Regions from separate parts of the Neisseria dumasiana genome, predicted to be linked through region 2. Evidence: predicted binding sites of a transcription regulator. Region 2 holds the regulator's gene; each other region holds the start of a gene.
The links. The regulator FNR, encoded in region 2, switches genes on or off when oxygen is low (the NO sensors DNR and NnrR bind a similar motif). The targets are predictions, from matches to a motif close to TTGATNNNNATCAA.

Region 1: LVJ88_RS10940 (universal stress protein) is a predicted target of FNR. The motif match lies at 3,067-3,080, and genes of this name have one in related genera.
Region 3: LVJ88_RS08275 (DUF3149 domain-containing protein) is a predicted target of FNR. The motif match lies at 3,849-3,862, and genes of this name have one in related genera.
Region 4: ccoN (cytochrome-c oxidase, cbb3-type subunit I) is a predicted target of FNR. The motif match lies at 3,739-3,752, and genes of this name have one in related genera.

Annotation. Positions count from the first base shown of each region.
Region 1 is NZ_CP091509.1:2,345,146-2,352,505, reverse strand. It holds gene LVJ88_RS10965 (cytochrome b) at 1-713, opposite strand, end outside; gene petA (ubiquinol-cytochrome c reductase iron-sulfur subunit) at 725-1,309, opposite strand; gene LVJ88_RS10955 (Nif3-like dinuclear metal center hexameric protein) at 1,432-2,184, opposite strand; gene LVJ88_RS10945 (oxidative damage protection protein) at 2,536-2,805, shown strand; gene LVJ88_RS10940 (universal stress protein) at 3,190-3,642, shown strand; gene ptsP (phosphoenolpyruvate--protein phosphotransferase) at 3,795-5,558, opposite strand; gene LVJ88_RS10930 (HPr family phosphocarrier protein) at 5,560-5,829, opposite strand; gene LVJ88_RS10925 (PTS sugar transporter subunit IIA) at 5,823-6,242, opposite strand; gene LVJ88_RS10920 (hypoxanthine-guanine phosphoribosyltransferase) at 6,306-6,869, opposite strand; gene LVJ88_RS10915 (prolyl oligopeptidase family serine peptidase) at 7,068-7,360, shown strand, end outside.
Region 2 is NZ_CP091509.1:643,566-650,925, reverse strand. It holds gene LVJ88_RS02950 (chloride channel protein) at 113-1,504, shown strand; gene argJ (bifunctional glutamate N-acetyltransferase/amino-acid acetyltransferase ArgJ) at 1,505-2,725, shown strand; gene fnr (fumarate/nitrate reduction transcriptional regulator Fnr) at 2,791-3,525, opposite strand; gene hemN (oxygen-independent coproporphyrinogen III oxidase) at 3,725-5,131, shown strand; gene LVJ88_RS02930 (DUF1289 domain-containing protein) at 5,401-5,646, shown strand; gene LVJ88_RS02925 (RluA family pseudouridine synthase) at 5,805-6,791, opposite strand.
Region 3 is NZ_CP091509.1:1,797,683-1,805,042, reverse strand. It holds gene LVJ88_RS08290 (methionine/alanine import family NSS transporter small subunit) at 27-119, opposite strand; gene LVJ88_RS08285 (sodium-dependent transporter) at 116-1,696, opposite strand; gene mpl (UDP-N-acetylmuramate:L-alanyl-gamma-D-glutamyl-meso-diaminopimelate ligase) at 2,086-3,465, shown strand; gene LVJ88_RS08275 (DUF3149 domain-containing protein) at 3,652-3,783, opposite strand; gene LVJ88_RS08270 (hypothetical protein) at 4,521-4,721, shown strand; gene dcd (dCTP deaminase) at 4,798-5,364, opposite strand; gene LVJ88_RS08260 (AI-2E family transporter) at 5,643-6,713, shown strand; gene LVJ88_RS08255 (hypothetical protein) at 6,804-7,217, opposite strand.
Region 4 is NZ_CP091509.1:2,106,799-2,114,158, forward strand. It holds gene ccoP (cytochrome-c oxidase, cbb3-type subunit III) at 1-1,198, opposite strand, end outside; gene LVJ88_RS09855 (cbb3-type cytochrome oxidase subunit 3) at 1,229-1,396, opposite strand; gene ccoO (cytochrome-c oxidase, cbb3-type subunit II) at 1,401-2,012, opposite strand; gene ccoN (cytochrome-c oxidase, cbb3-type subunit I) at 2,041-3,477, opposite strand; gene LVJ88_RS09870 (M61 family metallopeptidase) at 3,800-5,551, shown strand; gene LVJ88_RS09875 (protein tyrosine phosphatase family protein) at 5,649-6,086, shown strand; gene LVJ88_RS09880 (inorganic phosphate transporter) at 6,251-7,360, opposite strand, start outside.

The DNA.
Region 1 (7,360 bases), 980 kb from region 2:
AGTTTTTTGATTTCTACGCCGTCGGGGTTGTTGGAGCCTACTTCGTGCAGGGCAATCAGGTGGGCAACCACCAAGCCGACCAATACCAGTGGTACGGCGATAACGTGCAGAGCGAAGAAACGGTTCAAGGTAACGTCGGATACGTTGAAGTCGCCTCGGATCCAAGTGGATAAATCGGGGCCGATAACGGGAATGGCGGCAAACAGGTTAATAATTACCTGTGCGCCCCAGAACGACATTTGACCCCAAGGCAGCAGATAACCCATAAATGCTTCTGCCATCAAAGCCAAGAAAATCAACGAGCCGAATACCCACACCAATTCGCGCGGTTTTTTGAATGAGCCGTAGATCAGGCCGCGGAACATGTGCAGATAGACCACAACGAAGAACATGGATGCGCCGGTGGAGTGCATGTAGCGGATAATCCAGCCGCCCGATACGTCGCGCATGATGTATTCTACGGCGGTAAAGGCGGCGGGCAGGTGGTATGAGTTCAGGTTGCCGTCGGGCTTGTAATTCATAGTCAGGAAAATACCGCTGACGATTTGAATCACCAGTACCAGCATGGCCAGCGAGCCGAAGAAATACCAGAAGTTGAAGTTTTTGGGCGCGTAATACTCGGTTACGTGCTCTTTCATCATTTTAGACAAAGGGAAACGTGCGTCCACCCAGCCTAACAATGATTTATTTTCATTATTGGTTTGGTTTGCCATGATAAGTCCCTTTATTTGTCGTCGCCTACCAAAATGGTGGTGTCGCTCAGGTATTTGTAGGGCGGAATAATCAGGTTGGTAGGTGCGGGTACGCCTTTATATACGCGGCCTGCCAAGTCGAATTTGGAACCGTGGCACGGGCAGAAGAAACCGCCTTTCCAATCTGCGCCCAAGTCGGCCGGAGCAACGTCGGGGCGGAAAGTGGGCGAGCAGCCCAAGTGCGTGCAGATGCCGATGGCAACGAAAATATTGGGCTTGATGGAGCGCATTTCGTTTTTGCAGTATTCGGGCTGCTGTTCTACTTCGGAATTGGGGTCGGCTACTGCGCCGTTGAGTGAGGCCAAATCTTTCTGCTGCTTTTCGGTGCGGTTCAGCACCCAAATGGGTTTGCCTTGCCATTCAGCTGTAACCAACTGACCGGCTTCGATTTTGCTGACATCCACTTCAACCGGCGCACCGGCTGCCTTGGCTTTTTCCGATGGGAAAAAGCTGGCAAGAAACGGTGTGGCTACGCCTAAAGCGGCCACTCCGCCCGCACCGGCGGTCGCCAGCGTCAGAAAGCGGCGGCGGCTTTGATTGATTTCTTGATTTTCCATTATTCAGTCATCCTAATTAGGGGGAATACCGAGCCATTAAACTCTTTAATTCTACCTGATTTTATGGGGATACTTAAAGAGTTATTTAAAATAAGGTAAAAATTTTGGAGTATTTTTTGATTTTATGCGGGGTTTTGTTCGTCAAAAAATACGGTTTCGATACCGAATGTTGCGGCTATGGCTTCTCCCAGAGCCTGTATGCCGTAACGCTCGGTGGCGTGGTGTCCGGCACTGATGAACGCGGTGCCGGTTTCGTTGGCCAGATGAAACTGTGCTTCTGAAATTTCTCCGGTAATGTAGGCGTCGGCACCTTCGTCTATGGCCGTCTGAAAAAAGCCCTGTGCGCCGCCCGTGCACCAAACGATGTTTTCGATGATGCGGGTTTCATCGCCTATGGCAACGGGTTTGCGACCGAGTTTCTGATGCAGCTTTGCGCTGAGTTCGCCGAGTGTTTTGGGTGTGTTCAGACGGCCTGCATTTAACAGGTTTTGTTCGCCGAAGCGGCGTTCGGTCGTCCAGTCCATAAGTTTGGCCAAACGGGCGTTGTTGCCCAGTTCGGGGTGGGCATCGAGCGGCAGATGGTAGCCTGCCATGTTGATTTCGTGTTTGAGCAGGGTGGCGATGCGGTCTTTTTTCCAGCCGGTAATGGTGGCGGGTTCGCTTTTCCAAAACATGCCGTGGTGCACCAGCAGCATGTCTGCCTGCTGTTTGACGGCGTAGTCGCAGGCTGCGCGGCTGGCGGTAACGGCGGTAACGATTTTGCGGATTTCGCTGCGGCCTTCGATTTGCAGGCCGTTGGGGGTGTAGTCTTTGAATAAATCGGTTTGCAGGGTTTCATCGCACCAGTCGAGAATGGTGCGGCGCGAGTGTGTCATGGTTGTTCCTTATACTGTATGAGACCTTTACAGAACTTTCGTCTGCGGCGCATTTCTATGTTGTGCGCCGCCAGCTTGTTTACTTATTTGTATGATGTGCTGCACCCGCTGCGCGGCTGCGCCTTGAACTGCATCCACATTCGAGGGTTTGGCAAAGGTTTCTGTATGTATACTCAACACCGGGTGGCGGCTGTGTTGCGGCCGGATTCGGGATGTTTGAGACTGTCGGCGTATTTTACCGCAATTTTTTCAAACTTCGTTGCAGACGGTTTGGGCGGGGTGCGATATACAAACCTATTTGGCTCGGCTACAATCGGGGCCGTCTGAAACATTGGAATCAAGGAAACCGATATGACTCGTATGGTTCACTGCATCAAGTTGGGCAAGGAAGCCCCCGGTATGAAATTTGCGCCGCTGCCCAATGCTTTGGGTAAGCGTATTTTTGAAAATGTGTCGCAAGAAGCGTGGGACGCTTGGACGCGCCATCAAACGATGTTGATTAATGAAAACCGTTTGAGTTTGGCCGACCCGCGCGCGCGCGAGTATTTGGCGCAGCAGATGGAAAATTATTTTTTCGGCGAGGGTGCCGACCAAGTGCAGGGTTATGTGCCGCAAGAATAATGTTTGCGGCAGAAGTATCCGAAAGGCCGTCTGAACGTATGTTCGGTACGGCTTTTGTTGTATTCAGACGGCCTGAGACGGCCTGAGACTTTTATAAAAACCTATCTGCCTGCGGATTTTTGCGCTGTGTGCTTGGCTATATGATAGTCTGCGCTCGCTCTGCTGTGCCTGGCACTTCCCTATAATTTTGGGCGCAAAGTTTCAGGTTGCCCTGCTTTGAAAAACCGCTTGGCAAGCAGGTTTGAACAAACTTGTGCAGATTTGATACAAAACAATAAATAAAGCAAAAACGGCGCAACTTAAATGCTTGGCGCAGGTCAGTATGTTATAAAGGTTTCATGCCGCAAAACAACAGCGTTTTTCCACAATCCGAGGAGGTTAGCGATGTATCAACGTATTATGGTTCCCGTAGATGACAGTACGGCTTCTTTGTATGCTTTGAAAGAAGCGGGCAAACTGGCCAAGCAGCTTGGTGCAGTCGTGTTGGCTGTGCATGTGGTGGACTTAGGTCAATTCAATTGGGGTGCGCCGGGATATACCGATGCCGCTGCCGTGCGCAAGGCGGTGGAAGAAGCGGGGGTGAAAGTGTTGGAGCGTGCCAAGCAAGAGCTGGACGGGCTGGGCGTGGAGCATGATGGCCTGATTATGGAAAGTGCGGGCGATAAGATTGCCGATCTGCTGATTGAGCAGGCCGGCATAGAGCGTTGCGACTTGATTGCGATGGGTACGCACGGCTTTTCGGGTTTGATGCACTTGCTGATGGGATCGGTTGCCGAAGGTGTGGTGCGTAAGTCGGATATTCCGGTGTTGCTGGTGCGGCGTAAAGACGAAGATTGATGAAGCAGCCGGATTTTGGCTTTTTTAAAAGCGGTTTGCTTGGAATTTGGCATGTGAAAACGGGCGGATGATTGATCCGCCCGTTTTTTTGTATGCCGGCTTGTTGTCGCCTTTTTCAGACGGCCTCAAAAAGGCTGTGAGTTGATTGGTCTCTATTTGGCAAGATTTTCCGCCTCTTCTTCTTTATTCATGTTTTTCAAAAGTTTTTCCACTTTTTCAGGGTCTTCGTTGCGCATCAGGCGGGCGGTTTCGTTTTCCAAATCCATGGTGTTGCTGTGTAAAACGATGTCTTTTACCGACAGCAGGTTGTTGGTGTTCATGGAAAAACGGCGTAAGCCCATGCCGAGCAGCAGGCGGGTAAAGGTGGTGTCGCCGGCCATTTCGCCGCACACCGACACGGTTTTGCCCATGCGGTTGGCGGTGCGGATGACGTGCTGGATGAGTTTGAGCACCGCGGGGTGTGCGGGTTGGTAAAGGTAGCTGACGGCATCGTCGCCGCGGTCAACCGATAAAGTGTATTGGATCAGGTCGTTGGTGCCGATGGAAATAAAATCGACGTGCTTGAGCAGGCTGCCTACGGTGAGTGCCGCAGAGGGGATTTCGATCATGCAGCCGACCGATATTTCGCCGAAAGGTTCGTCGCGCTCGCTAAGCTGCCTTTGGGCGGTTTCGAGGTGAATCAGGCATTGTTTGAGTTCGGTGATAGAGGTGATCATCGGCCACATCATTTTAACGGGGCCGTGCACGGCGGCGCGGAGGATGGCGCGCATTTGGGTGCGGAACATCACCGGTTCGGCCAAGCACAGGCGGATGCCGGTGAGGCCGAGTGCGGGGTTGGTGCTGCCGTTGGGTGTGCCGTTTTGGCCGAACCAGCGCGGGTTTTTGTCTACGCCCAAATCTACGGTGCGGATGGTCAGGCTTTTGCCTTTGAGTTTTTTGACGAAATGGCTGTATACCTCGTATTGCTCGTCTTCAGACGGCATGGTGTCGCGGTTGAGATAGAGAAATTCGCTGCGGAACAGGCCGACGCCGTCGGCACCCATGTTGTGTACCGATTTGATGTCGTCGGCCGATTCGATATTGGCGAGCAGTTCGATATTGACACCGTCTTCGGTGGTGGCGGCGGTTTTTTTGATTTTGTTCAGTTCGCGGGTGCGTGCGCGGTATTCGCGTGCGCGTGCGCGGTATTCGGCCAGCACGGTTTCATCGGGGTTGATGATGAGAATGCCGTTGATGCCGTCTACCACCACCCATTCGTTTTCGCTGATGAGTTTGCGGGCGTTGTGCAGGCCGATAACGGAAGGAATGTTGAGACTGCGGCCGAGAATGGCGGTATGGCTGGTGGAGCCGCCGGCATCGGTAACGAAGGCGGTAACGCGCTGTTCTTTGAAAAATACGGTGTCGGCGGGGGAAATGTCGTTTGCTACCAGCACGGTGTCTTCGAGCAGGTCGGTGTCGAGGGTAAGTTCGTTGCCTTGGCCGGCCAGATTGTTGTGGATGCGTTCCACGACTTGCAGCATGTCTTGTTTGCGGGCGCGCAGGTAGGCATCGTCGATTTCGTCGAATTGGGCGGCCAGTTTGTCGGTTTGCAGTTTCAATGCCCATTCGGCATTGATGTGCTGCTCTTCGATAATATCGACGGGTTCGCGCGAAAGGGTTACATCGGTAAGCAGCATCAGGTGCAGCGAAATAAACGCACCCAATTCGGTGGGGGCGTTTTCGGGAATGGCGCTGCGCAGCTGTTCGAGTTCTTTGCGGGTGGCTTTGACGGCGGCATCGAAGCGTGCGGTTTCCGCTGCCACTTCCGTTTCGTCCAAATCATATTGCGGCACTTCGTTCATGCCGCGTGTAATCAGGTGGGCGCGGCCGATGGCGATGCCTTTGCCTGCGCTTACGCCGTGCAATACGATAGACATATCATTCGCCTTCGCCGAAATAGTCGTTAATCAAATCGACCAATGCCTGCATGGCGGCGGCTTCGTCGGCACCGTCGGTTTCCAGTTCGACAACCGTGCCTTTGGCGGCGGCCAGCATCATTAAGCCCATGATGCTTTTGCCGTTGACGCGTTTGCCGTTGCGGCTGACCCATACTTCGCTTTGGAACTGGCCGGCGGTTTGGGTGAATTTGCTGGAGGCGCGGGCGTGCAGGCCGAGTTTGTTGATGATTTCGACTGACTGTTTCAGCATACGGGTAATCCTTCGGGCGGTTCGGTGATGTCGATAATGCCGCTGATGGCGGCCTCTTTCACGGAGCGGGCAAATGCGGCCAAGTCGGTGGCCGTGGGCGAGTAGTTGGCTGCTTTAATCATCATCGGCGCGTTCAGGCCGGTGAGCATGGCGGTTTTGCCGCTTTCGACCAGTTGGCGGGCGGCGTTGCAGGGGGTGGCGCCGAAAATATCGGTCATGATCAGCACGCCTTCTACGCAGTGCAGGTCTGCCACCATCTGTTGGGCGCGGTTGATGATGCTTTCGTGGTCTTCGTCGGTATGTACGCCGAGAATACGGATGTTTTCGGGCGTTTGGCCGAAAAAGAAGTGGCGGGCAAGGCTTTGGTAGGCTTCACCTATGGCTTCGTGGGTAATAATCAGTAGGCCTATCATGTGTGTTCCTGTTGAAGCGGTGGGCAGGCCGTCTGAAAAGCGGTTCAGACGGCCTGTGCGGTTTTATTCTTGTGTATCGCGCAAGGCGTAAACCGCGCCCAGATTGCGCCATGCGCCTGCGGCATCCATGCCGTAACCGAACACATAGCGGTTGGGTACGTTGATGCCGATATAGTCAGCGGCAATCGGTTTTTCTTTGTCGATCAGTTTGTTGGCGAAAACGGCGGTGGAGCAGGATGCGGCGCCTAAATCCAATACCTGCTGTTTGATGGCGGCCATGGTGTGCCCTTCGTCGAGAATGTCGTCGAGAATCAGCACATGGCGGCCGGCCACGCTTTCTTGGGGCGCGCGCAACCAGTTGAAATTGCCGCCCTTGAGTTTGTCGCCGTAGCGGGAAACGTGCACATAGTCGAAATCCAGCGGAAAGTGCAGCAGCGGCAGAAGCTGGCCGGTAAATACTACGGCACCGCCCATCACGGGCAGAATCAGCGGATATTTGCCGCCCAAGTCTTCGGTGATTTCTCCGGCCAGGCGCAAAAGTTCGCGGCGGCAGGCGTCTTCGCCGAACAGAATTTCGGCGTTATCGAGCATGGATTGTGTGTGCAGGCGTTTGGTTTCAATGTCCATAAGGTCATTCTAAAACAGAGTAGTCAAAACCGTATTATATAGTAAGCCTTGAAAAACCACTCAATATTACCGGATGCGGTTTTTTGTCCGGCAGAGCGGGCAGGAGGTGCAGAGGCCGTCTGAAACGATGGGTGCGGGCATAGTGAAGGCTGAAATATTTGACTATAATGCCGATTTTTTTCAGACGGCCTGCCCACCATGCACGACCCTTATCTTTATCTGGAAGACCTCGATTCCGCCGCTACGCAGCAATTCGCGGCCGATGCCCATGCCGAAACCCAAGCACAATTTACCGATGGAGAAGCCTTCGCGCGCACCGTGGCCGATATGGTGAAGCAGTTGCAAGACCCGCGTCAGATTGCGTTTTGCCAAGAACACCGCGCCCGCATGTATCATTTCCATCAAGACGACGAATACCCCAAAGGCGTTTATCAGGTGTGTACGGCGGCGTCTTACCGCTCCGGCTATCCCGATTGGCACAATCTGTTTTC
Region 2 (7,360 bases):
ACCTTGCCGATTCGACGAACGCAACGGCGCACCGCCATTTACCGGCAATCTGCCGAACATGTCTCCGAGGCCGTCTGAAACCGATTACTGCACATTACAGGTTGTCATTCCCATGAAATCCTCTTTTTCAACACATTACCGGATACTCAAGCGAAAAATCATCCACAAACTCAACCAAACCCAACGGCTGTCGCGCAAAACGCTGGCTTTTATGTTCCTGCTCGCCGGTGCCGCGCTGGTGGCTTTGGTGTCGCTGGCTTTTGCCAAAATGGCCGACTGGGCATTAGAAGAAAATGCGCGGCTGGTTAAAGAATACCCGTGGTTTGCGTGGGTAGCCCTGCCGCTCGGCCTGCCTTTGATTGTGTGGCTGACGCGCCGTTTCGCGCCCTATACCGCCGGCAGCGGCATCCCGCAGGTACTGGCTTCATTGTCGTTACCCTATGGCGCACAAAAAACCCGACTGATTTCGCTGTGGCAAACCATGCTGAAAATCCCGCTTACTTTCTTAGGTATGCTCGCGGGCGCGTCTATCGGGCGCGAAGGGCCTTCGGTGCAAGTTGGCGCCGCCGTGATGTCGGCTTGGGGCGCATGGTGTAAAAAACACAATATCGCCTTCAAAGGCATGCAGGAAAACGATTTGATTGCCGCAGGCGCGGCGGGCGGTTTGGCCGCCGCCTTTAATGCCCCGCTTGCCGGAGTGGTGTTTGCCATCGAAGAGCTGGGGCGCGGCATTCTGCTGCGCTGGGAACGGCAGATTTTCATCGGCGTCTTGGCAGCCGGTTTCATTCAAGTGGCCATTCAGGGCAACAACCCCTATTTTTCGGGCTTCCACGGCACCGAATTAGACGACATGCTGATGTGGGTGTTGCTCAGCGGGCTGGTTTGCGGCGTAGCAGGCGGCCTGTTCGCCCGTATGCTGTATAAAGGCGCGGCGGCCTTCTCTCCCGAAAAATACCGCGGCTGGATACGCCGCAACCCCATTATGCTGGCCGGCATTATCGGCATAGTGCTGGCTGCACTCGGCACGGTTTATCAAGGCCAAACATTCGGCACGGGCTATCACGAAGCTTCCGATGCCTTAAGACGCATGTACGACGCACCTTTCGGCGTTGCCCTTGCCAAATGGGCCGCCACCGTACTGTCTTATTGGGCAGGCATTCCCGGCGGCATCTTCACCCCTTCGCTCACCGTCGGCGCCATGATCGGCCAGCATCTTGCCGAATTTGCCGACCTACAAACCGGTGTCAACGTATTGGTATTGATCTGCATGACGGCGTTTTTGGCCGCCGCCACGCAATCCCCGCTCACCTCCAGCGTAGTGGTGATGGAAATGACGGGCGGACAGAATCTGTTGTTTTGGTTGTTGATTGGTGCTATTTTTGCATCTCAGGTGTCGCGCCAATTTTCACCCAAACCGTTTTACCATGCGGCAGGCGCACGTTTCCGGCAGCGTGTTCAGGAAGAATATGCCGCCAAACAGGCCGATATTAAGGAGAATCGATAAATGGCAGTAAACTTAAAAGAAAAATACGCGGCAGAATTGCTTACTGTTGACGGCGCACAGGTTTTTATCGGGCAAGCCGGCATTAAAAAAGCCGCCCACGACGACTTGACGCTGATTGTACTGAACCCCGACAACACCATCGGAGCAGTGTTCACCCAAAACCGCTTCTGCGCCGCCCCCGTGCATATTGCCCAAGAACATCTGACCAACGAAAACGGTATCCGCGCACTGGTAATCAATACCGGCAACGCCAATGCCGGCACAGGCATCAAAGGGCGTGAAGACGCCCTAACCGTGTGCCGTGCCGTCGCCAGAGAAATCGGCTGCGAGCCGGAACAAGTGCTGCCCTTCTCCACCGGCGTGATTCTCGAACCGCTGCCCACCGCTAAAATCGTTTCCGCACTGCCGAATTTAAAACCCGCACACTGGAATGATGCCGCCCGCGCCATCATGACCACCGACACCGTGCCCAAATCGGCCAGCCGCGAAAGCAGAATCGGCAACAACCACACCGTCCGCGCCACCGGCATTGCCAAAGGTGCGGGCATGATCTGCCCCAACATGGCCACCATGCTCGGCTTTATCGTGTGCGACGCCAACGTATCGCAACCCGTATTGCAAATGCTCACGCAGGAAATCGCCGACCTTTCTTTCAACGCCATCACCGTTGACGGCGACACCAGCACCAACGACAGCTTTGTAATAGCCGCCACAGGCAAATGCGGCCAAAACGAAATCGACAATATCGCCGATCCGCGCTACGACCAACTGAAAGAACTGCTCGGCGGTCTGGCACTCGAACTGGCCCAATCCATTGTCCGCGACGGCGAAGGTGCCACCAAATTTATCACCGTCAAAGTAGAAAACGCCGCCAGCCGTGAAGAAGCGCGCAAAGTCGCCTACGCTATCGCACATTCTCCTTTGGTAAAAACCGCGTTTTTCGCGTCCGACCCCAATCTCGGCCGTCTGCTTGCCGCTATCGGCTACTCGGGTTTGGAAAACTTCGACACCGACAAAGTACGCCTGTGGTTAGGCTCCGCTTTGGTTGCCGAACACGGCGGCAGAGCCGAGAGCTACACCGAAGAAGCCGGGCAAATGGTTATGAACCAAGATGAAATTACCGTGCGTGTCGATCTGCAACGCGGCGGCGAACAGGCCACGGTTTACACCTGCGACTTATCGCACGATTATGTGTCGATTAATGCCGACTACCGCAGCTAGATAAACCAAAGAGGCCGTCTGAAAGTTCAAAACTTCAGACGGCCTCTTTCAAACCTTATCCGGCATCACAAAGCATGGGCGCAACCCGACACCATTTTTTTCAAAGCATCAGGCTGCAGTATTTGAATATGCTTATGCTCCACCAAAATCAAACCTTCATGATGAAATTTCGATAAAGTGCGGCTTACCGTTTCCAACTTCAAACCCAGATAGCTGCCGATTTCCTCGCGCGACATACGCAAAATGAAATCGTTTGCCGCAAAGCCGCGCGAATAAAGGCGGTTGGACAAGTTCAATAAAAAAGCCGCCAAACGCTCTTCGGCACGCATATTGCCCAGCAACAGCATCACACCCTGATCACGCACGATTTCGCGGCTCATCAAACGGAAAAAATGGGTTTGCAGGCTGGGAATTTTCTGCCCCAATTCCTCCATATGCGAAAAAGGCAGTTCGCACACTTCGCTGTCTTCCAAAGCCACCGCATCGCAACTGTGCAGATGCGAACAGATACCGTCCATACCGATCAGCTCGCCCGACATAAAAAAGCCGGTTACCTGATCCCGTCCGTCTTGGCTGGCAATCGTGGTTTTAAAAAAACCCGTGCGTATCGCAAACAGAGAACTGAACGGTTCGCCTGCGCGAAACAGGCATTCGCCTTTTTTCAAACGCCGGCTCTGGCGGATAACCGCATCCAATTGCGCAAATTCCGTCGGCATCAAACCGACGGGAAGGCACAACTCTCGCAAAGAACATGTCGAACACAATGTTTTCATTTGGCTTGATGCATTATGTGTTGGCATACACGGTTAACCTTTTCAATTAAGCTGCCGGCAAACAAGCCGACTAAATGAGTATTGACTACCGTCAAGGTGTATTTATCATAGTGTAGGTATTCTACCAAAGTGCCCCTAATTTGCCTAATGATTAAAAAGGGCGTTATTCTTCCCGCAATTCGGCTTACCAAGGCCGGCGGGCAGACGTTTATAAAGCAAACTACACATGAAAATCATCAAGATAGCTACAAACACCGCACCCGATTTCGACCGCAATCTGATTGCTTCGCTTCCTTCCAGCGGCCCCCGCTACACCTCTTACCCCACCGCCGACCGTTTCACCGGCAGCTTTGATGCCGAAGCTTATATCGAGTCGCTGAACATGCGCAAAGTCGGCGCACTCAACAAACCTCTGTCGCTGTATATCCATATCCCCTTCTGCAATACCATCTGCTATTACTGCGGCTGCAATAAAATCATCACCAAAGACACATCGCGCGCCGACGCCTACATCGAATATCTCGAGAAAGAGCTGGCCTTGCTTGCCCCGCATCTGAACGGCCGCCACCCGCTGGTACAGCTGCACTTCGGCGGCGGCACGCCCACTTTTTTAAACGATGAACAACTTGAGCGTGTGTTCGGCCTGATACGCCGCTATTTCGATTTGCTGCCCAACGGCGAATACTCGATCGAAATCGACCCCCGCAAAGTCAGCCGCGATACCGTGCTGCATTTGGGCAAACTCGGCTTCAACCGCATGAGCGTCGGCATTCAGGACTTCGACCCCGTGGTACAGCAAGCCGTCAACCGCATACAAACTGTTGAAGAAACCCGCGAAGTTATCGAAGCGGCCCGCGAAGCAGGGTTCAAATCGGTGAGCGTGGATTTGATTTACGGCCTGCCCCATCAAACGCTCGAGAGCATCAAACCCACTCTCGACACGGTACTTTCTCTCGACCCCGACCGTTTGGCACTTTACCACTACGCCCATCTGCCCCATATTTTCAAACCCCAACGGCGTATCGACACGGCCGTTGTGCCCGGCAGCGAAGAAAAACTGGATATCCTGCAATACGCCGTACAAACCCTGACATCCCACGGTTATGTATTCATCGGCATGGATCACTTTGCCAAGCCAAACGACGAACTTTCAATCGCCCTGAAAGAAGGCTGGCTGCAACGTAATTTTCAAGGCTACTCTACCTATGCCGACTGCGATCTGATTGCCATCGGCGTTTCATCCATCGGTAAAATCGGCCACGCCTACATTCAAAACGAGCGCGACATCGACGCCTATTATGCCGCTTTGGATGAAGGCAGGCTGCCGGTCATGCGCGGCTACCGCCTAAACGGCGACGATATTCTGCGGCGCAGCATTATTCAGGATTTGATGTGCCGCTTTTCTCTCGAATTCCCAACCTACGAAAGTCTGTTCAATATTTCGTTTGCAGACTATTTCAGCCAAGAGCTGCAAGATTTGCAGGATTTGGCCGAACTCGGCCTGTTGCGCCTAAAACCCGGCGGGTTAACGGTAACGCCCAAAGGCAGATTCATTATCCGCAATATTGCCATGGTGTTTGACTACCATCTCCGCCACAAAGAAACCACGGCACAATACTCCAAAACCGTTTAAAGCAGGTTTAAACAGAAAGAATAAAAACGCAAAACCGGTCTTAAACGGCTTTTCAGACGGCCTCTTGCAATATCCCTGCAACCGGCCGTCTGAAAAACACTGATGCGGCAAACCGTTGAACATAGCGTATTTTTCAAGCAGAATGAAACCTTTGCAAAACTCTCGGATGCGGATGCAGTTCAAAGCATAGCAGCGCACAACACAGAAATGCGCCGCAGACGGAAGTTTTGCAAAGGTCTCAAAATGTTTCTTTTTTTTTGCCACTGTTTATGGAACAACTCGAGTTCTTTGCCATTCCCAGCCCCTGTATCGGCGTATGCGAAGCCAACAGCAAAGGCTATTGCAAAGGCTGCCTGCGCAGTCGGGAAGAGCGGCTCTATTGGCTTAATATGTCCGACGCACAAAAACACCAAGTCATGCGCCTGATTGCCATGCGCCGCAGCAAACTGCAAAAAGCCGCACGCGAAGGGCAAATCTCCACCGAATTACCCGACCAAATGGGATTTGATTTCTAATCAAATCGTTGCGGCAAATATGCTCCTACCCCGCTCACAACTAAACCGATTGCAAGCAGGCATGCTTTCCCATAACGAGTACCGCCCATTTCAACCAACATCACAACCGCTTTTCTAAGCAATGGATAAAAAAAGCGGAGCATATATGCCCCGCTTTTTTACTCTGCTTGCCGGCCGCCCTCCAGCATCAACACCATCTGCCGCAACTCCAAAGGCAGCTCGGCTTTCAAATGCAACGGCTCGCCCGTGAGCGGGTGCTGCAAATGCAACTCCGCCGCATGCAGAAACATCCGCTTCAAACCCAATTTGTGCAGCCGTTTGTTGGCCTGATAATCGCCATAGCGTTCGTCGCCCGCAATCGGGCAATGCTGCGACTGCATGTGCACGCGGATTTGATGAGTGCGGCCGGTTTTCAAGGTGGCTTCCACCAATGTTAAATGCGAAAGGCCGACCTGATGCAGCAGGCCGTCTGAAAAACGCTTCAATACACGGAACACCGTATGCGCATGCTGGCCGTTTTCACTCACGCGCACCATCTTTTCGCCTTGTGCGCCCGTGTATTTGAACAGTGGCAGTTTCACATTCAGCTTATCCTGCGCCAGCTTTCCTACGCCCAAAGCCAGATAAATTTTTTTCGGATGGTCGTTGCGGATGGCTTCGTGCAGCTTTACCAACGCGCTGCGCTTTTTCGCAATCATCAACAGCCCGCTGGTGTCTTTGTCCAAACGGTGCACCAGCTCCAGATAACGCGCTTCGGGTCGGGCGCGGCGCAATTGCTCGATCACGCCGAAACTTACCCCGCTGCCGCCGTGTACCGCCACGCCGCTGGGCTTGTTCACCACCAGCATCGCATCGTCTTCGTAAACAATTTCAAAATCACGCGCAGGCACCGGCATGTTTTCAGACGGCCTCTGCTTTTCGGCAATGCGCACCGGCGGAATACGCAAAACATCGCCCGCTTCTATACGGTCGGTAGGCTTGCAGCGTTTTTTGTTCAAGCGTACTTCGCCTGCGCGGATGATGCGCTGGATATGGCTTTTGGGCACCCCTTTCAAAATCTTGATTAAAAAGTTGTCGAGCCGCTGCCCTGCGTCTTCCGCAGTGATGCTGATGTGGTTAACCAAGTCTTTGCTAATTGTCGGCATTTTCTCTATAATCCGCTTACGTTTTCGGGGGCCGTTTTACAGATTGTTCAGGCCGTCTGAAAACTTATTGTAAACCGGAATTTTATACTAAAAAGCACGCCACAAAGCATTTCCTTCATCTGCCGCCAAGCCCGGCGGGTGAAGACGTAATTAAGTTTAACCTTTTCCGGCAGGCTTTCCGTCAGGCATAAGACGCTCCTAGTTGATTCGCGCGCAGCCGTTGGTAACAAAGCCGCCGGACAGCAATGAAGAAGACGGCTCAGATTTATTGTGTTTCGCAGCATTTATCACAGCGAAACAGCAGGTATACCGCTCTGCGTCTGTTTAACTGTTCTGCCACCCGTTTTGGCATGAAAAAACCATTATTGCCGACCAAGCAATTTCAGCGGCGGCATCTATAAACAACAGCAAACAGCCGGCAACACAAACCTTAACGTATGCCTATCGTTCTTTATTTTCCTTCTCGTTCAGATAATGCCCCACACGCCGTTTCAGACGGCCTGACCATTGGCGGCTTATAAGCGTTGAATACTGATTACCGGCCTCGTGGGTGCTCAAAAACGAGGTGG
Region 3 (7,360 bases), 1.2 Mb from region 2:
CTGGCTTTTCAGATGGTTATTTTGTTTTATTCTTTAGGCAGGCGGATGATGGATACTAGGAATCCGCCCCAAATAATAACCAGTGTGATGATAAGCATCATGATTGCGGTGCTGCTCATTCTTGATCTCCTTTTTCTTCATCAGGATTGAAGGCTTCTTCTTTTCTCCAAGGCATTGCCGACAAAACCAAAGCCAATACAACCAGAGCCAGCGACATGCCCCAACCGAAGATGTTTAAGAACCAGTCGGGATAGCCTTCATAGTTTTTCTCCAGCAGTGCGGAAGTGTCTTTAAACAACATGTAGCCCAGTATAACGATGGTGATGCCGATGCAGGCATACCAAATCGGACCGACTTTGAAGGAAGAAACGGCATTGATGTGTCGGCGTAAAACCGGCAGGTTTTTGCTGGCGGCAATGGCCAAGACATATAAGAAACCTGCTGCCACGATGCCGTAAGTGTTAACGAATTTATCCATCACATCCAGCACCGGCAAGCCCGTGGTGGTGCCGAAGAGCAGGGTGGAAATGATCATCATGGGAATACACACGGTAAATGTTGCCGTTACCCGCCCCAGTTTCATTTTGTCTTGAATGGCCGCGATAATCACTTCTACAATCGAGATCATCGAAGTGATGCCTGCAAACACCAACGAGCCGAAAAAGAGCAATCCGATTAAAGCGCCGAAAGGGGCTTGGTTGATGATGGCCGGAAAAGCGATGAATGCCAAGCCGATGCCCGAAGAGGCAACTTCGCTCACTTCTTTGCCGTTGGCGGCCGCCATAAAGCCGAGAGCGGCGAATACGCCGATGCCGGCCAATACTTCAAAACTGCTGTTGGCAAAACCCACTACCAAACCGGTGCCGGTCAGGTCAGATTTCTTTTTCAGGTAAGACGAATAAGTAATCATGATGCCGAAACAGATAGAGAGCGAGAAGAAAATCTGGCCGTATGCGGCAACCCACACTCCGGGTTCGGACAATTTAGACCAATCAGGCGTAAACAGCGCGTTCAAGCCTTTTTCCGCGCCCGGCAAAGTGAGGGAAATTCCCACCATAATCAAAAACATCACCACCAATAAAGGCATGAAGAAACTGGAAGAGCGGGCCACGCCTTTTTGTACGCCCAATGCCAAAATCAGCAGGGTAAAAATCCAAACGCCCACCAGCGGCCCGGCGACTTTGGCGACAAAATCCAAACCTAACGATACGCCGTCGGCCATTTGAAGATAGTCTTTAAAAAAGAATGCCTGCGGGTCGGAACCCCATGCGCCGATAAGCGAGTAATAGGTATAGCTGGCCGCCCAGCCGATGATCACCGCGTAATAAATACAGATGATTACGTTGGTGAGTACGTTCCACCAGCCGAAAGGCTCGAAAGCTTTGTTAACGCGGCGGAAGGCCAAAGGTGCGGAACCGCGGTTGCGGTGGCCCAAAGCGTAATCCAAAAACAGCAGGGGGATGCCCGCAGTCAGCAATGCAACCAAATAAGGCACGATAAATGCACCGCCGCCGTTTTCATAAGTAACGTAAGGGAAACGCCAGATATTGCCCAAACCGACCGCCGAACCGATGGCGGCAAACATAAACGCCCGCCGGCTTGAGAAGGTTTCGCGCTTGGATTGATTTGAATCAGACACAATCGTACCTCGTGAATAATTTAAAGTATGTTTTACGCCGGATGTTTGATGAAACATTTATTCCGGCACGGCTGCTTCGCGGGCGTTTGAAAAGAAGCCGGCTTGAAAAAGGATGGCTCTAAACGCACCGAAGCAGGTTGTTTGCAGTCGGTAAAAAAACCGCCATGTACGGTATCATACTGATTTATGTAAAGTTGTGCGAGAAAAATTTAAATTTGCGGTGTGTTTTCAGGGCAAATAAACAGATGCGGTGCGAATAAATGTTTTTTCGACCGTTTGGCGGCTATCGGCAGAATATCGCCGGCATTTAAAACATGGCCGTCTGAAACTGACAGGTATCGGCAACAAAAAACAGCGGCTCTTGCCTGCCTTTCCCGTTTGGCGCATATATCGGCTTGGCAGCGATTCACGATATAATAAGCTTTTTTGTTAAGACCACTTATCATATGAAACACATACACATTATCGGTATCGGCGGAACCTTTATGGGCGGCGTGGCGGCGATTGCCAAAGAAGCAGGATTCAAAGTAACCGGATGCGATGCCAAGATGTATCCGCCGATGAGCACCCAACTCGAAGCACTCGGTATCGATGTGTACGAAGGCTTCGATGCCGAACAGCTTGATACCTTTCAAGCCGATGTGTATGTGATCGGCAACGTAGCCAAAAGGGGCATGGAAGTGGTAGAGGCGGTATTGAACCGCGGCCTGCCGTATATTTCCGGCCCGCAGTGGTTGGCCGAAAATGTATTGCACCGGCACTGGGTGTTGGCTGTGGCGGGAACGCACGGTAAAACCACCACGGCATCCATGCTGGCTTGGGTGTTGGAATATGCAGGGCTTGCTCCGGGCTTTCTCATCGGCGGCGTGCCCCAAAATTTCAGCGTGTCCGCCCGCCTGCCGCAATCTCCGCGTCAAGATCCGAACAGTAAGTCTCCGTTTTTTGTGGTTGAAGCCGACGAATACGACACGGCCTTTTTCGACAAACGCTCCAAGTTTGTCCACTACCGCCCGCGCACCTGTATTCTCAACAACTTAGAATTCGATCACGCCGATATTTTTGCCGATTTGGCCGCGATTCAAACCCAATTCCATCATCTTGTGCGTACCGTGCCGTCTGAAGGGCTGATCGCGTGCAACGGCACCGAACAGAGCTTGCGCGATACTTTAAACAAAGGCTGCTGGACACCCGTGGAATATTTCGGCGGAGAAAGCGGTTGGCAGATCGGCAATGTAGAGGCAGACGGCTCGTTTGACGTTTGGTTCGAAGACCGAAAAGCAGGACATGTTGCTTGGCAAATCATAGGAGAACACAACCGCATGAACGCTTTGGCCGTTATTGCCGCTGCGAGACATGCCGGTGTGGACATTCAGACGGCCTGCGAAGCATTGGGGCAGTTTAAAAACGTGAAGCGGCGCATGGAAACCAAAGGCGTGGCAAACGGCGTAACGGTTTATGATGATTTTGCCCATCACCCCACCGCCATCGCCACAACCGTTGCCGGTTTGCGGCAGAAAATCGGCAGCCGGCGGATTTTGGCCGTATTGGAGCCGCGTTCGAATACCATGAAACTCGGCACCATGAAAGAAGCGTTGCCGGAAAGCCTGCGTGAAGCCGATCAAGTGTTTTGCTATGCAGGCGGGTTGGATTGGGATGTTGCCGCCGCACTCGCTCCGCTCGGCAGCAAGCTTTACGTCGGCAAGGATTTTGATTCATTTGTGGCGGAAATTGTAAGGCAGGCGCAAAGCGGCGACCATGTGTTGGTTATGAGTAACGGCGGTTTCGGCGGTATTCATGAGAAACTGCTTTCGGAATTGGAAAAATAGCCTTCGGGCAGCTTTAAAAACATCAGGCCGTTCTGACTGTTTAGACGGCCTGATGTTTTTTTGATTGTTCGGCTTGGTTTGGTTTGACTGAAAAGCAAGAGTTTTGAAAAGGTATCGGCAAAAAAAAGGGGTGGCAGACCGCCACACCCAAACACACACACATCAAGAGGAAAGAGATGAAAAAAATCAGTTTCTAGGTTTGTCAGCTTGTTTTTTCACCCAGAAGAATAAAACCGTTGCAATCACAATCACAAAAAGAATCGTCAGCAGCGACATAATGCCCACAGGCGATTCAAATAATTCTTTGAGTAGTTCCATAATGTTCCCGGTGATATTTGTTATTAGATTTGAAACACATTATAGATAAAAATAATTATTTGGATTTGATTCAGGTCAACTTTTCTCAAAGTTGAGGTATCGGGCATGGAAAAGCGCGAAATACGGGCAGGTTAGGTTTTTTCATTTTGCCTGTTGCTGATACGTCATAGGCGGCCGACTTGTTTGAAACCCGATGGCAGGTGCTGAAATTTTCGCGCGTTGTGCCAAAGAGTGGGCGGCAGAATGCGTGTTCGTGTCGGGTTTGCACAATATGCGGGGGTGTTTCTGTCTTAAACGAGGCATTTATAAAATAATAATAAAAACAGATATTAATTATGTAAACTTGCCGCCCGAATCATCTGCGTGCGGATAGACGATTTGGCCGAGCGGAAGCAGGCGGTTAACGTGAAAATAGGTTGATGATATTTGCCGAACTTGTTTCGGCAAAAAAGATTCAGTAGGTTTTCAGACGGCCTAAAATATGAAACGTGTTAGGGCTTTATCGAACAGTAAAAAAAGCTGTGCTTGCTCACAGAACAGCAGGTTTAAGAGAAGAATATAAGATTTTTGGCAGATAAAAATTATTTATAATCAAAGTGATTACTTAAGTTGATTGTTTTCCGCTCGGTGAGATATGCAACCGTTTGAGTGATATTTGCTTGAGAATACGGCATCCGATTTATCCTTTTTTAAAGATGAAAAGTTGCTCCAAAAAAGAATCGAAAAAGGAGGGAATCATGCGTATTACTGTTTTTGTTGCAGCGGCGGCGTTATTGGGCGGCCTTTACTATGTTCAGGAAAGCCCTGAGGTCAAGCAGAAAATCAAACATACGTTCAGCCGTGAAAATCTGTTTGAAGTGAAATTCAAAAACCCTGAAAAGCAGAAAGAGTTTGAAAAAAACAAATCTTCGCTGTTTTACCCCGATTCCAAATCATAAGCCGCAATGAAAAGTACGATGCCGTCTGAAACGTTTCAGACGGCATCGTTTTGCATAAGGGTATCGGGTTGATGCTTCAGGTTTTGGGCAAGGTAACGCCTGTTTGCCCCATATATTTGCCGTTGCGGTCTTTATAAGAGGTTTCGCACACTTCGTCGCTTTCAAAAAACAATACCTGAGCCACGCCTTCTCCCGCGTAAATTTTGGCCGGCAGCGGGGTGGTGTTGGAAAATTCCAGCGTAACATAGCCTTCCCATTCAGGCTCGAACGGCGTTACGTTCACGATAATGCCGCAGCGGGCATAAGTGGATTTGCCCAGGCATACCGTCAGCACGTTACGCGGGATGCGGAAATATTCAACCGTGCGTGCCAGTGCGAAAGAGTTGGGCGGGATGATGCAGTAGTCGTCTTCAACCGTTACAAAATTGCGCGGATCGAAATTTTTGGGATCGACAATCGTGCTGTTGATGTTGGTAAAAATTTTAAATTCATTGGCGCAACGGATATCGTAACCGTAGCTTGAAGTGCCGTAGGAAATGATTTTTTTACCGTTGATTTCTTTAATCTGATTCGGCTCAAACGGCTCAATCATTCCGTGTTGCTCGCTCATACGGCGTATCCATTTGTCCGATTTGATGCTCATGTTTTTCCTTTTGATAAGCGGGTGGTTGCAGTAGAAATTCAATCTTTGTTCATGAAGGCCGATTGAGGCTGGGATTATAAGTTACCTCGCGCCGATTATACAGCTTTATCCCGTTTTCGGTTGCGCCGGCTCGGGGCGGTTTCTGCCGCAGGCGTTTGCGGATATGCTCGGTTCCGTTTGTCGGAAGCCTGATGCGCAATGCGGTTGAAACTGGTATGCTTCACACCGTTTTGCGCGCATCGGCTAAGAGATGCGTTTGATTACACACAGGAAAAACTATGTATCATAAAAAAGCGCGCGGCGCGAAGCCGTGGATTGTGATGACGGTGGTGTTGCTGCTGCTGGTGTGGCTGCTGTATGCACTCGGAAATATTCTGACGCCGTTTATTGTTGCAGCGGTGTTGGCGTATATTTTGAATCCGCTGGTGGAAAAGCTGCGTAACAAAGGTGTAAAACGCGGCCCGGCTTCGATGATGGTGATGGTTTTCGCGTTGATGCTGCTGCTGGCGTTGATGCTGATTATCGTGCCGATGCTGATCAGCCAGTTTAACAATATGATCGACCGTGTGCCGCAGATTATTAATTTTGTTCAGGGCAAACTGCTGCCTTGGCTCGATAAGCTGGCCGGCAAGCATGCAACTATTGATGTGCAGAGTATTACGCTGTGGATTCAATCGCATACGGGCGAGTTGAACAATGCTTTGCGCCGACTTGCGCCGACCTTGATGCGCCAAAGCAGCAATGTGGCGGTGGGGTTGACCAACCTGATGTTGTTGCCGTTTCTGCTGTATTATTTTCTGCTCGATTGGCAGCGGTGGTCGCACGGGATCAAGGCTTTGATTCCCAGACGCTTTATTGATACTTACACGCGCATTGCGGGCAATATGGACAAGGTATTGGGCGAGTTTTTGCGCGGTCAGCTGTTGGTCATGCTGATTATGGGCGTGATTTACGGCGTGGGTTTGATGCTCACGGGGCTGGATTCGGGTTTCGCCATCGGTATGATCGCCGGCATTTTGGTGTTTGTGCCGTATTTGGGCGCATTTACCGGCCTGCTGTTGGCAACGTTGGCAGCTTTGCTGCAATTCGGTTCGTGGCAGGGTTTGTTGATGGTGTGGGCGGTGTTCGGTGTCGGCCAGTTTTTGGAGAGCTTCTTCATTACGCCGAAAATCGTGGGCGACCGCATCGGTTTGTCGCCTTTCTGGGTGATTTTTTCGTTGATGGCCTTCGGCCAGTTGATGGGTTTCGTGGGCATGTTGATCGGCTTGCCGTTGGCGGCGGTAACGTTGGTGTTGCTGCGCGAAGGAGCGGATGTTTATTTCAAGAGTTTGTTCTATAAACACAAATAAATGGCATTGCCGATGGGAATGTTTTAGGCCGTCTGAAAAAGTTTTTCAGACGGCCTTTGTTACATGGACGGATGATTGTGAAACGAACGGTTAATCAATGGTTTTTTGTCTGCCGTTGCGGAGTTTCCATTTCACCGCATAGCCCAGCAGCACGGGGGCGAGGGCGATAATCCATTTGAATGTCCAAGTGGCATACCACGGTTTGGCAATCACGATGGTGTCGGCCGAAATCGTGCCGCCTGAAACGAGAATATCGCGTACGGCAACCCAGTCGAGATACGGCCACCAACAGGCGGTGAGCAGGCCGAGGAAAAACGGCCAAATGTTGCGGCTCAAATTGCGCTGCCATAATACGAAGCACACCACCGAACAAATTAACGTAAGCGCGCTGATCAGCAGTTTGGTCTGCATCGGCGCGCCGAAATAATTGGCAATCAGGTAAGTGAGTACAACCCACAGGGCGGCAAGTGTGGCTAAGATCAATTCTTCGGGGCGTTTGAACATGCGGAAATTCCTTTATGTTGCGGCTAAATAGCGTTAGGCCGTCTGAAAACAGGCGTTTAATATACCGCAAAATAAAAGCGCTGGATACGGCAGGCTGCGGAAACGCGGGTTTCGGGTGCTTGGAAAAGCCGCTAAAATAAAGC
Region 4 (7,360 bases), 1.2 Mb from region 2:
CATTGCCGGTACTATCGGTATAGCCACTCACAACCAGTTTTTTGCCTTCTTTACCTGCTTTAATTAAGTCCGGCAGCACTTTATCTGCATTGGCTGCAATATCGCTTTTTCCGGTAGCAAAATAGAAAGTAGCAACGGCTTGTCCCGCCTGAGTATCATAAATAACCTCGGCCTTATCCTCTGCCGGAACTGCTTGAGCAGAAATATTAGGGGCAGATGCTTCTACCGGTTGCACAGCTTTGGCTTCTGCTTTTTTATCTGAAACCGGTTTTCCGCCTTTGTTAGATAACCCCCAAACATAAGCAGTCATAATATGCAGCTTATCTTTATCCAAAAAGTTATCCCATGCCGGCATTTGGTTATGGCGACCGTTGGTAATGGTTTCGATAATTGCCTTTTGGGTTCCGCCCCACAACCATACATTGTCAGTTAGATTTGGGCCCAAACCTTGCACACCTTGACCTTTATCGCCATGACAAGTAAAACAGTTGGCGGGCGCACCGTTAAACAATGCTTTACCTCGTTCGGCACGGGCTTCATCATATTGATCTTTGCCCTTAGATAAAGACATTACATAGTTTGCAACATCTTTAACCCGCTCCTCACCCAAAGCAGGACCCCAAGCAGCCATAATACCTACGCGGCCTTTCTTAAGGGTTTCTTTGATTTGCTCAGGTTCTCCACCCCACAACCAATCGTGATCCGTCAAGTTGGGAAAACCTTTGGAACCTTTTGCATCTGAACCGTGACACTGAATACAGTAAGTATCAAAAAGATTTTTGCCGATGCGTTGGGCTTGAGGATCTTTGGCCACGTCTTCAACAGGCATATTGGCGAACTTAGCATACAGCTTGCCATATTGCTCATCGGCTTTTTTAACTTCTTTTTCATACTGGTTTTGGCTTGTCCAATTCAAATAGCCTTTGTAATCACCCAAGCCGGGATACAGAAATAAGTATACAGCTCCGAAAACCCAAGTGCCTACATAAAGCCAAAACCACCAGCGCGGAAGAGGGTTGTTATATTCTTCAATGCCGTCCCACGAATGACCCATGGTTTTAACATCTTCGCCTTTTGGAGGAGCTTTAACTTTATTCTGCGAAAGTAAAAGCCAAGCCAAACCGATAAAGCTGAGTAAAACGATAACGGCAATATAAATATTCCAGAAATTACTGGTAAATTGGGAAGTTGTGTTCATTATTTGCTCCGTTGTCACGGGGTAACCGGGTTAATGCCCGCTTTTATCGTTATCAGGGGTATCGTTATCTTCCATAATGCTGTTGGCAGCATCATCGTAATTACGTTTGTTACGCTTGCTCAATACAATATAAAGAACCAATACGAAACTAATAAATACCCACACCGTAAAAAGCGAGCGAACCCAGTTTATATCCATGATGTTACCTTACATTTTTCAGTGCCAAGCCTAATCCTTGCAGATAGGCAATCACCGCATCAAGCTCTGATTTGTTTTCTAATTCTTGAGGGGCTTTTTCAATTTCTTCATCACTGTAAGGTGTTCCGACTGCACGCAGTGCTTTCATATTGCTAACAGTTGCTTCCACATTAACTTTATTACGAGCCAACCAAGGGAATGCAGGCATGTTAGATTCCGGCACAACATCACGGGGATTCAGCAAGTGGATACGGTGCCATTCATCTGAATAACGACCGCCTACACGGGCCAAATCAGGGCCGGTACGTTTTGAACCCCATTGGAACGGACGGTCATAAACCGACTCTCCACCCACGGAATAATGGCCATAACGTTCGGTTTCAGCACGGAACGGACGAATCATTTGAGAGTGGCAGTTATAACACCCTTCACGTACATAGATATCACGTCCTGCCACTTGTAGCGCAGAGTATGGTTTTACACCCTTAATCGGTTCGGTAACCGACTTGGTAAAAAACAACGGTACAATTTCGATTAAAAGTCCGAAGCTGATAACCAAGAAAGTGAATACAATCAATACTCCGACTTTTTCTTCGACTAATTGTTGCAATTTCATTTTGGTAGCCTGTCTTTCTTGTATTATTTTAGTGGTGTTGCGCTTGTGAAACGGCAGGAATTTCAGCATCAACCGCTTTGCCGCCGATAACGGTACGGTAAACGTTGTATGCCATGATCAGCATGCCGCTAAGATACAGCACACCACCGGCAAAACGGATCATATAGAAAGGCATACTGCGTTTTACAGACTCAACAAAAGAGTAAGTTAAGGTACCATCATCGTTCAATGCCCCCCACATCAGGCCTTGCATCACGCCTGAAATCCACATTGAAGAGATATACAGAACCACGCCGACGGTAGCAATCCAGAAATGCGCCTCAATCAGTTTAATGCTGTGCATTTCTTTGCGGCCGAACAAACGGGGGATCAGGTAGTAAATTGCACCAATAGTAACAAAGCCCACCCAACCTAAAGCACCCGAATGTACGTGACCTACGGTCCAATCGGTATAGTGGCTCAAGGCGTTCACTGTTTTGATAGACATCATCGGCCCTTCAAAGGTAGACATACCGTAGAAAGACAGAGAAACAACCAAAAACTTCAAGATAGGATCGGTGCGCAGTTTATGCCATGCACCTGAAAGGGTCATGATACCGTTGATCATACCGCCCCAAGAAGGTGCAAAAAGAATCAACGACAGAACCATACCCAAAGATTGGGTCCAATCGGGCAATGCAGTGTAGTGCAGATGGTGAGGGCCTGCCCACATATAGGTAAAAATCAGGGCCCAGAAGTGAACCACAGACAAACGGTAAGAATAAACCGGGCGGCCTGCTTGTTTGGGAACGAAGTAATACATCATACCCAAGAAGGCTGCCGTTAAGAAAAAGCCTACCGCGTTGTGACCGTACCACCATTGAACCATGGCATCAATCGCACCTGAATAAATCGGGTAAGACTTCATCATGCCCGAAGGAATGCTGAGGTTGTTTACGATGTGCAGCAACGCCACAGCAAGAATGAATGCACCGTAGAACCAGTTTGCAACATAGATGTGCTTGATTTTTCGGGTGGCGATGGTTCCGAAGAACACAATGCCATAGGCAACCCACACCAAGGCGATCAGGATATCGATAGGCCATTCCAACTCGGCATATTCTTTGCCTTGGGTATAGCCTAAAGGCAACGTGATTGCCGCCAGCACGATAACCAGCTGCCAACCCCAAAAGGTAAAGGCAGGCAGGAATTTGCCGCCGAACAAGCGCACGTTACAAGTACGTTGGACAACGTAATAAGATGTGGCAAACAAACCGCAGCCGCCGAAAGCGAAAATAACGGCATTGGTATGCAGCGGACGGATACGGCCGAAGTGGAACCACGATCCGATATCAGAGAGATTCAGCACAGGAGCAAACAGCTGGGCGGCTGCGATAACGCCGACCAACATACCCACAATGCCCCAAACTACAGTCATGATGGCAAATTGGCGCACCACCTTGTAGTTATAAGTTTGCGTTTCCATAAGGGTCTCCATTAAACATGGCATTTAACACTTATCGGTTTGCTCCGGCTTGCTCATACACACGCAAGATACACCCGATTTTTCTTAATTTAACACCGCCCGTATTTATCATTCATACTCAAATGCGGTTTAACCTTCACATTCTAAATCAAAACCTGTACGACACCAAGTTTAATCGGCAGAATACCGGTTTTGTGCCTGTAAATGCCGGTTGCGTTCCATCATATTTTGTTAGATTATAGATTACCTACATCATCTTTCTTGATTCAGGTCAAACACTTTCAATTAAGAAAAACAAAACTTAACAATCTAAGGCAGTCTCATGCTCCTATATACTATACGCCCGCAAACTTTGTCGCACGAATGGCAGATTTGCCTCAGCTTCGAGCAAAAAAATAACAATCCTTTACAAATCAAACTCCCAAACTGGGTTCCGGGCAGCTATCTTATCCGTGATTTCTCCCGCCACATCGTCAGCATCAAAGCTGTTTGCAACGGAACGCCCCAATCTCTGCGCCAATTGTCTAAAAACTGTTGGCAAACAGAATCTGTGAGCGGCAAGTGGGAAATCTACTACACCGTATATGGTTATGATTTATCGGTTCGCAGTTCGTTCCTTAACCAAGACCGCGGTTTTTTCGACGGTGCGTGCTTGCTGCTGAATGTTTCAGGGTTTGAACACCTGCCCCATCAAATTATTTTTAAAGATCTTCCTGATTCGTGGGATATCGCAACCTCGCTTCCGAAAATTGGTCATCACACTTTTCAGACGGCCTCTTATGCCCGGCTGATCGACCATCCTGTTGAATTGGGTTGTTTTGAAACGCTTTCGTTTGACGCCTGCGGCATTGCGCACCGTATTGTTTTGAGCGGGGTTTACCGTGATTTCGACCGTGAAAGACTGGTCGATGACGTTCGTAAGATCTGTACCGCCCAACTTAACATGTTCCCCTCCCCTGCTCCGTTTGAAGAATATCTGTTCCTGCTTCATGTGGGCGACGATCTTTACGGCGGGCTGGAGCATACCAGCAGCACGGCTTTGCTTGCCGACAGATACAGCCTTCCTTCTTTAAACATGGAGAAACCTTGCGAAAGTTATGTCCAACTGCTGGGGTTGTTCAGCCATGAATATTTCCATGCTTGGAATGTCAAATCCATCAAGCCCGAAGTATTTGCACCTTACCGTTTGGATCACGAAAACTACACCGAGCAGCTTTGGGCGTTCGAAGGCATTACTTCTTATTACGATGATTGGTTTCTGCTGCGCAGCGGCGTGATCGATTCGGAAACTTATCTGAAATTGCTGGCGGCAGGCATAACGCGTGTTCAACTGCACAAAGGCCGTCTGAAACAAACTTTGGCCCAATCCAGCTTTACCGCATGGAACAAATTTTACAAGCAGGATGAAAACAGCCCTAACGCCATCGTTAGCTATTATCAGAAAGGAGCTTTGGCCGCACTGTGTTTGGATTTGCTGATCCGCCAAAAGAGCGGCGGCACCCAAAGTCTGGACACCGTTATGCAGCACTTGTACCGCAACTGGCTCGAACACGGCAAAGGTATTCCCGAACAACAATGGCAAGTGTATTGCCAAGAGATTACCGGCATTGATCTGCAAGCTTTTTTTCAGACGGCCTTATATTCAACTCAAGACTTGCCCTTGGAAGCCTGCCTGAAATATGCCGGCATATCATTAAATTGGCGTACAGCACCACGCAGCCACGGCGGCGGCTTACTTAAAGATGCGCCCCGTGCAGACGAGCCGGCTACCGATTTCGGCGCACGCTTCAAACAAGTTTCAGACGGCATTACCCTTACCCATGTATTCAACGGCGGCAGTGCGGAACAGGCAGCACTTTGCCCTCAAGACAAAATCATTGCATTAAACGGTTTCGCCTGCACCGCTTTTGAAAAACAATGGTCTCAATTTCAGGCCGGCGAACAAATACAGATACATTACTTTAGGCAGGGCGTATTGCGCGAAACGCTGCTCACCGTAGAAAACATTGAGGCGGATACCGCATTTCTGCATATAGCAGACCCCGTACTGTTCGACCAATGGCTGAAATCATGAAGCCTTGCGCCCGATATTCAGCAACGCCCGGAGTCCATCCATATATTTTCAGACGGCCTCACCCCACAACCTGAAACCAACCTCAGAAAGGCACGACATGGCAATCCGACAACTCGCAAACCGGCTGTATGTTTCTCCGCAGTTAACCCAAACAGATATTCAGAACGCCGCCGACCTCGGCATTAAAAGCATTATCTGCAACCGCCCCGACGGTGAAGAAGACGGTCAACCCGCTTTCCAACAAATCAAACAATGGTGCGAAGCAGCAGGCATCCGGCATGTTGTTCATCAGCCGGTGGTTGCTCCGTCTATTAACCGGCAAGATGTTGACCGTTTCCAAGACTTATTGGCAGAAGCACAACAGCCCGTATTGGCTTATTGCCGCACCGGCACGCGCTGCTCTTTGCTTTGGGCTTATCATCAAGTGACCGAAGGCATGCCGGTAGCTGACGCCGTGTCGGCGGCCAAACAGGCCGGTATTGATCTGACCGCTTTTGAAACCCGCTTGAACGAAGCCGCCGCAGGTTCTATGTAAGCCTGCAAGCAAATAAAAAACGGAGTCTGAAACCGGACTCCGTTTTTCAATCATTACAGCAATCATATATTTATCTGATTCAAACTTAATAAAATTGCTCTAAAACAGTTTTTTCAGACGGCCTTAAGAGCCGATACTCTGAGGCCGTCTGAAATATCGTTTGCTTATCCGAATACGCTGCGCAGCACCAAGAAGCAGACAACCGATAACACCGCCGCCGCCGGAAGGGTGATTATCCATGCCAAACCGATCGGCTTCATCAACGCCCAGTTGGCATTGCGGTTAACCAAACCGATGCCCAACACCGCACCCACCAAAATGTGGGTACTCGACACCGGCAAGCCCATCAACGAAGCAAGCATAACAACCGATGCGGCGGCCAACTCGGCAGCAAAACCGGAAGATGGGTGCATTTCCGCCAAACTGGTTCCCACGGTTTGAATCACTTCTTTACCGATAAACCACAAACCTACAATCAGAGCGATACCGAAAGTCAACATGGCCACAGGGGGAACGGGAGCTTGGGCTCCGATGTCTCCGGTACGCAATACATCCATAATAGCCGCAAACGGGCCGATGGCGTTGGCGATATCGTTGGCACCATGGCTAAATGCAAAACCTGCGGCGGTAAACACCTGCATCCAGCTGAATATCAGAAAAGTTGACTTGCCCAAATCTTTACGCTTCAACGTTTTGGCATAGATAAACGTAGCCATCCAGATAGCCGCACCAATCATAAAGATGGTGAGAAAGCTACCCACATTGCTCATACCCAATTCGAGATTCTTCAAACCTTTGAAAATCAGCATCGCCGCAATCATCATGCCGCCCAAAGAAGCGATAATCGGCACCCACGAATGCAGGGCTTTATAAGCATCGATGCTGTTTTTGCGGTTATCTATTTCATATAAGCCTTTGTAGTATAAAGACTCAAGCTCATTAGGATCTAAATCGGATTCGCCGTAAATCTGCGCATCGCGCGCCATAGCCGTGGCACATTCGATTTTGGCGGCTTCATCCAAACTTTCAAAATACAGGCGGTGCTGGGCTTTATAAGCTTTCTTTTCCTGCTTGATGGATTTTAAGTTTTCTTCGGCAGCATAGTTGTAATCCAGCACATGTTTTTTTATTTGTGAAAACAGGATGAAAGACACCAAGCCGCCTAAAACGGGAGAAAGCACCCAAGAGATGGCGATTTCAGCAATGTTGTCCCATTGAACCAATGCAAACGCATTGCTGCCGCCGCTCATCACACCCAAACACAGCGCACTGCC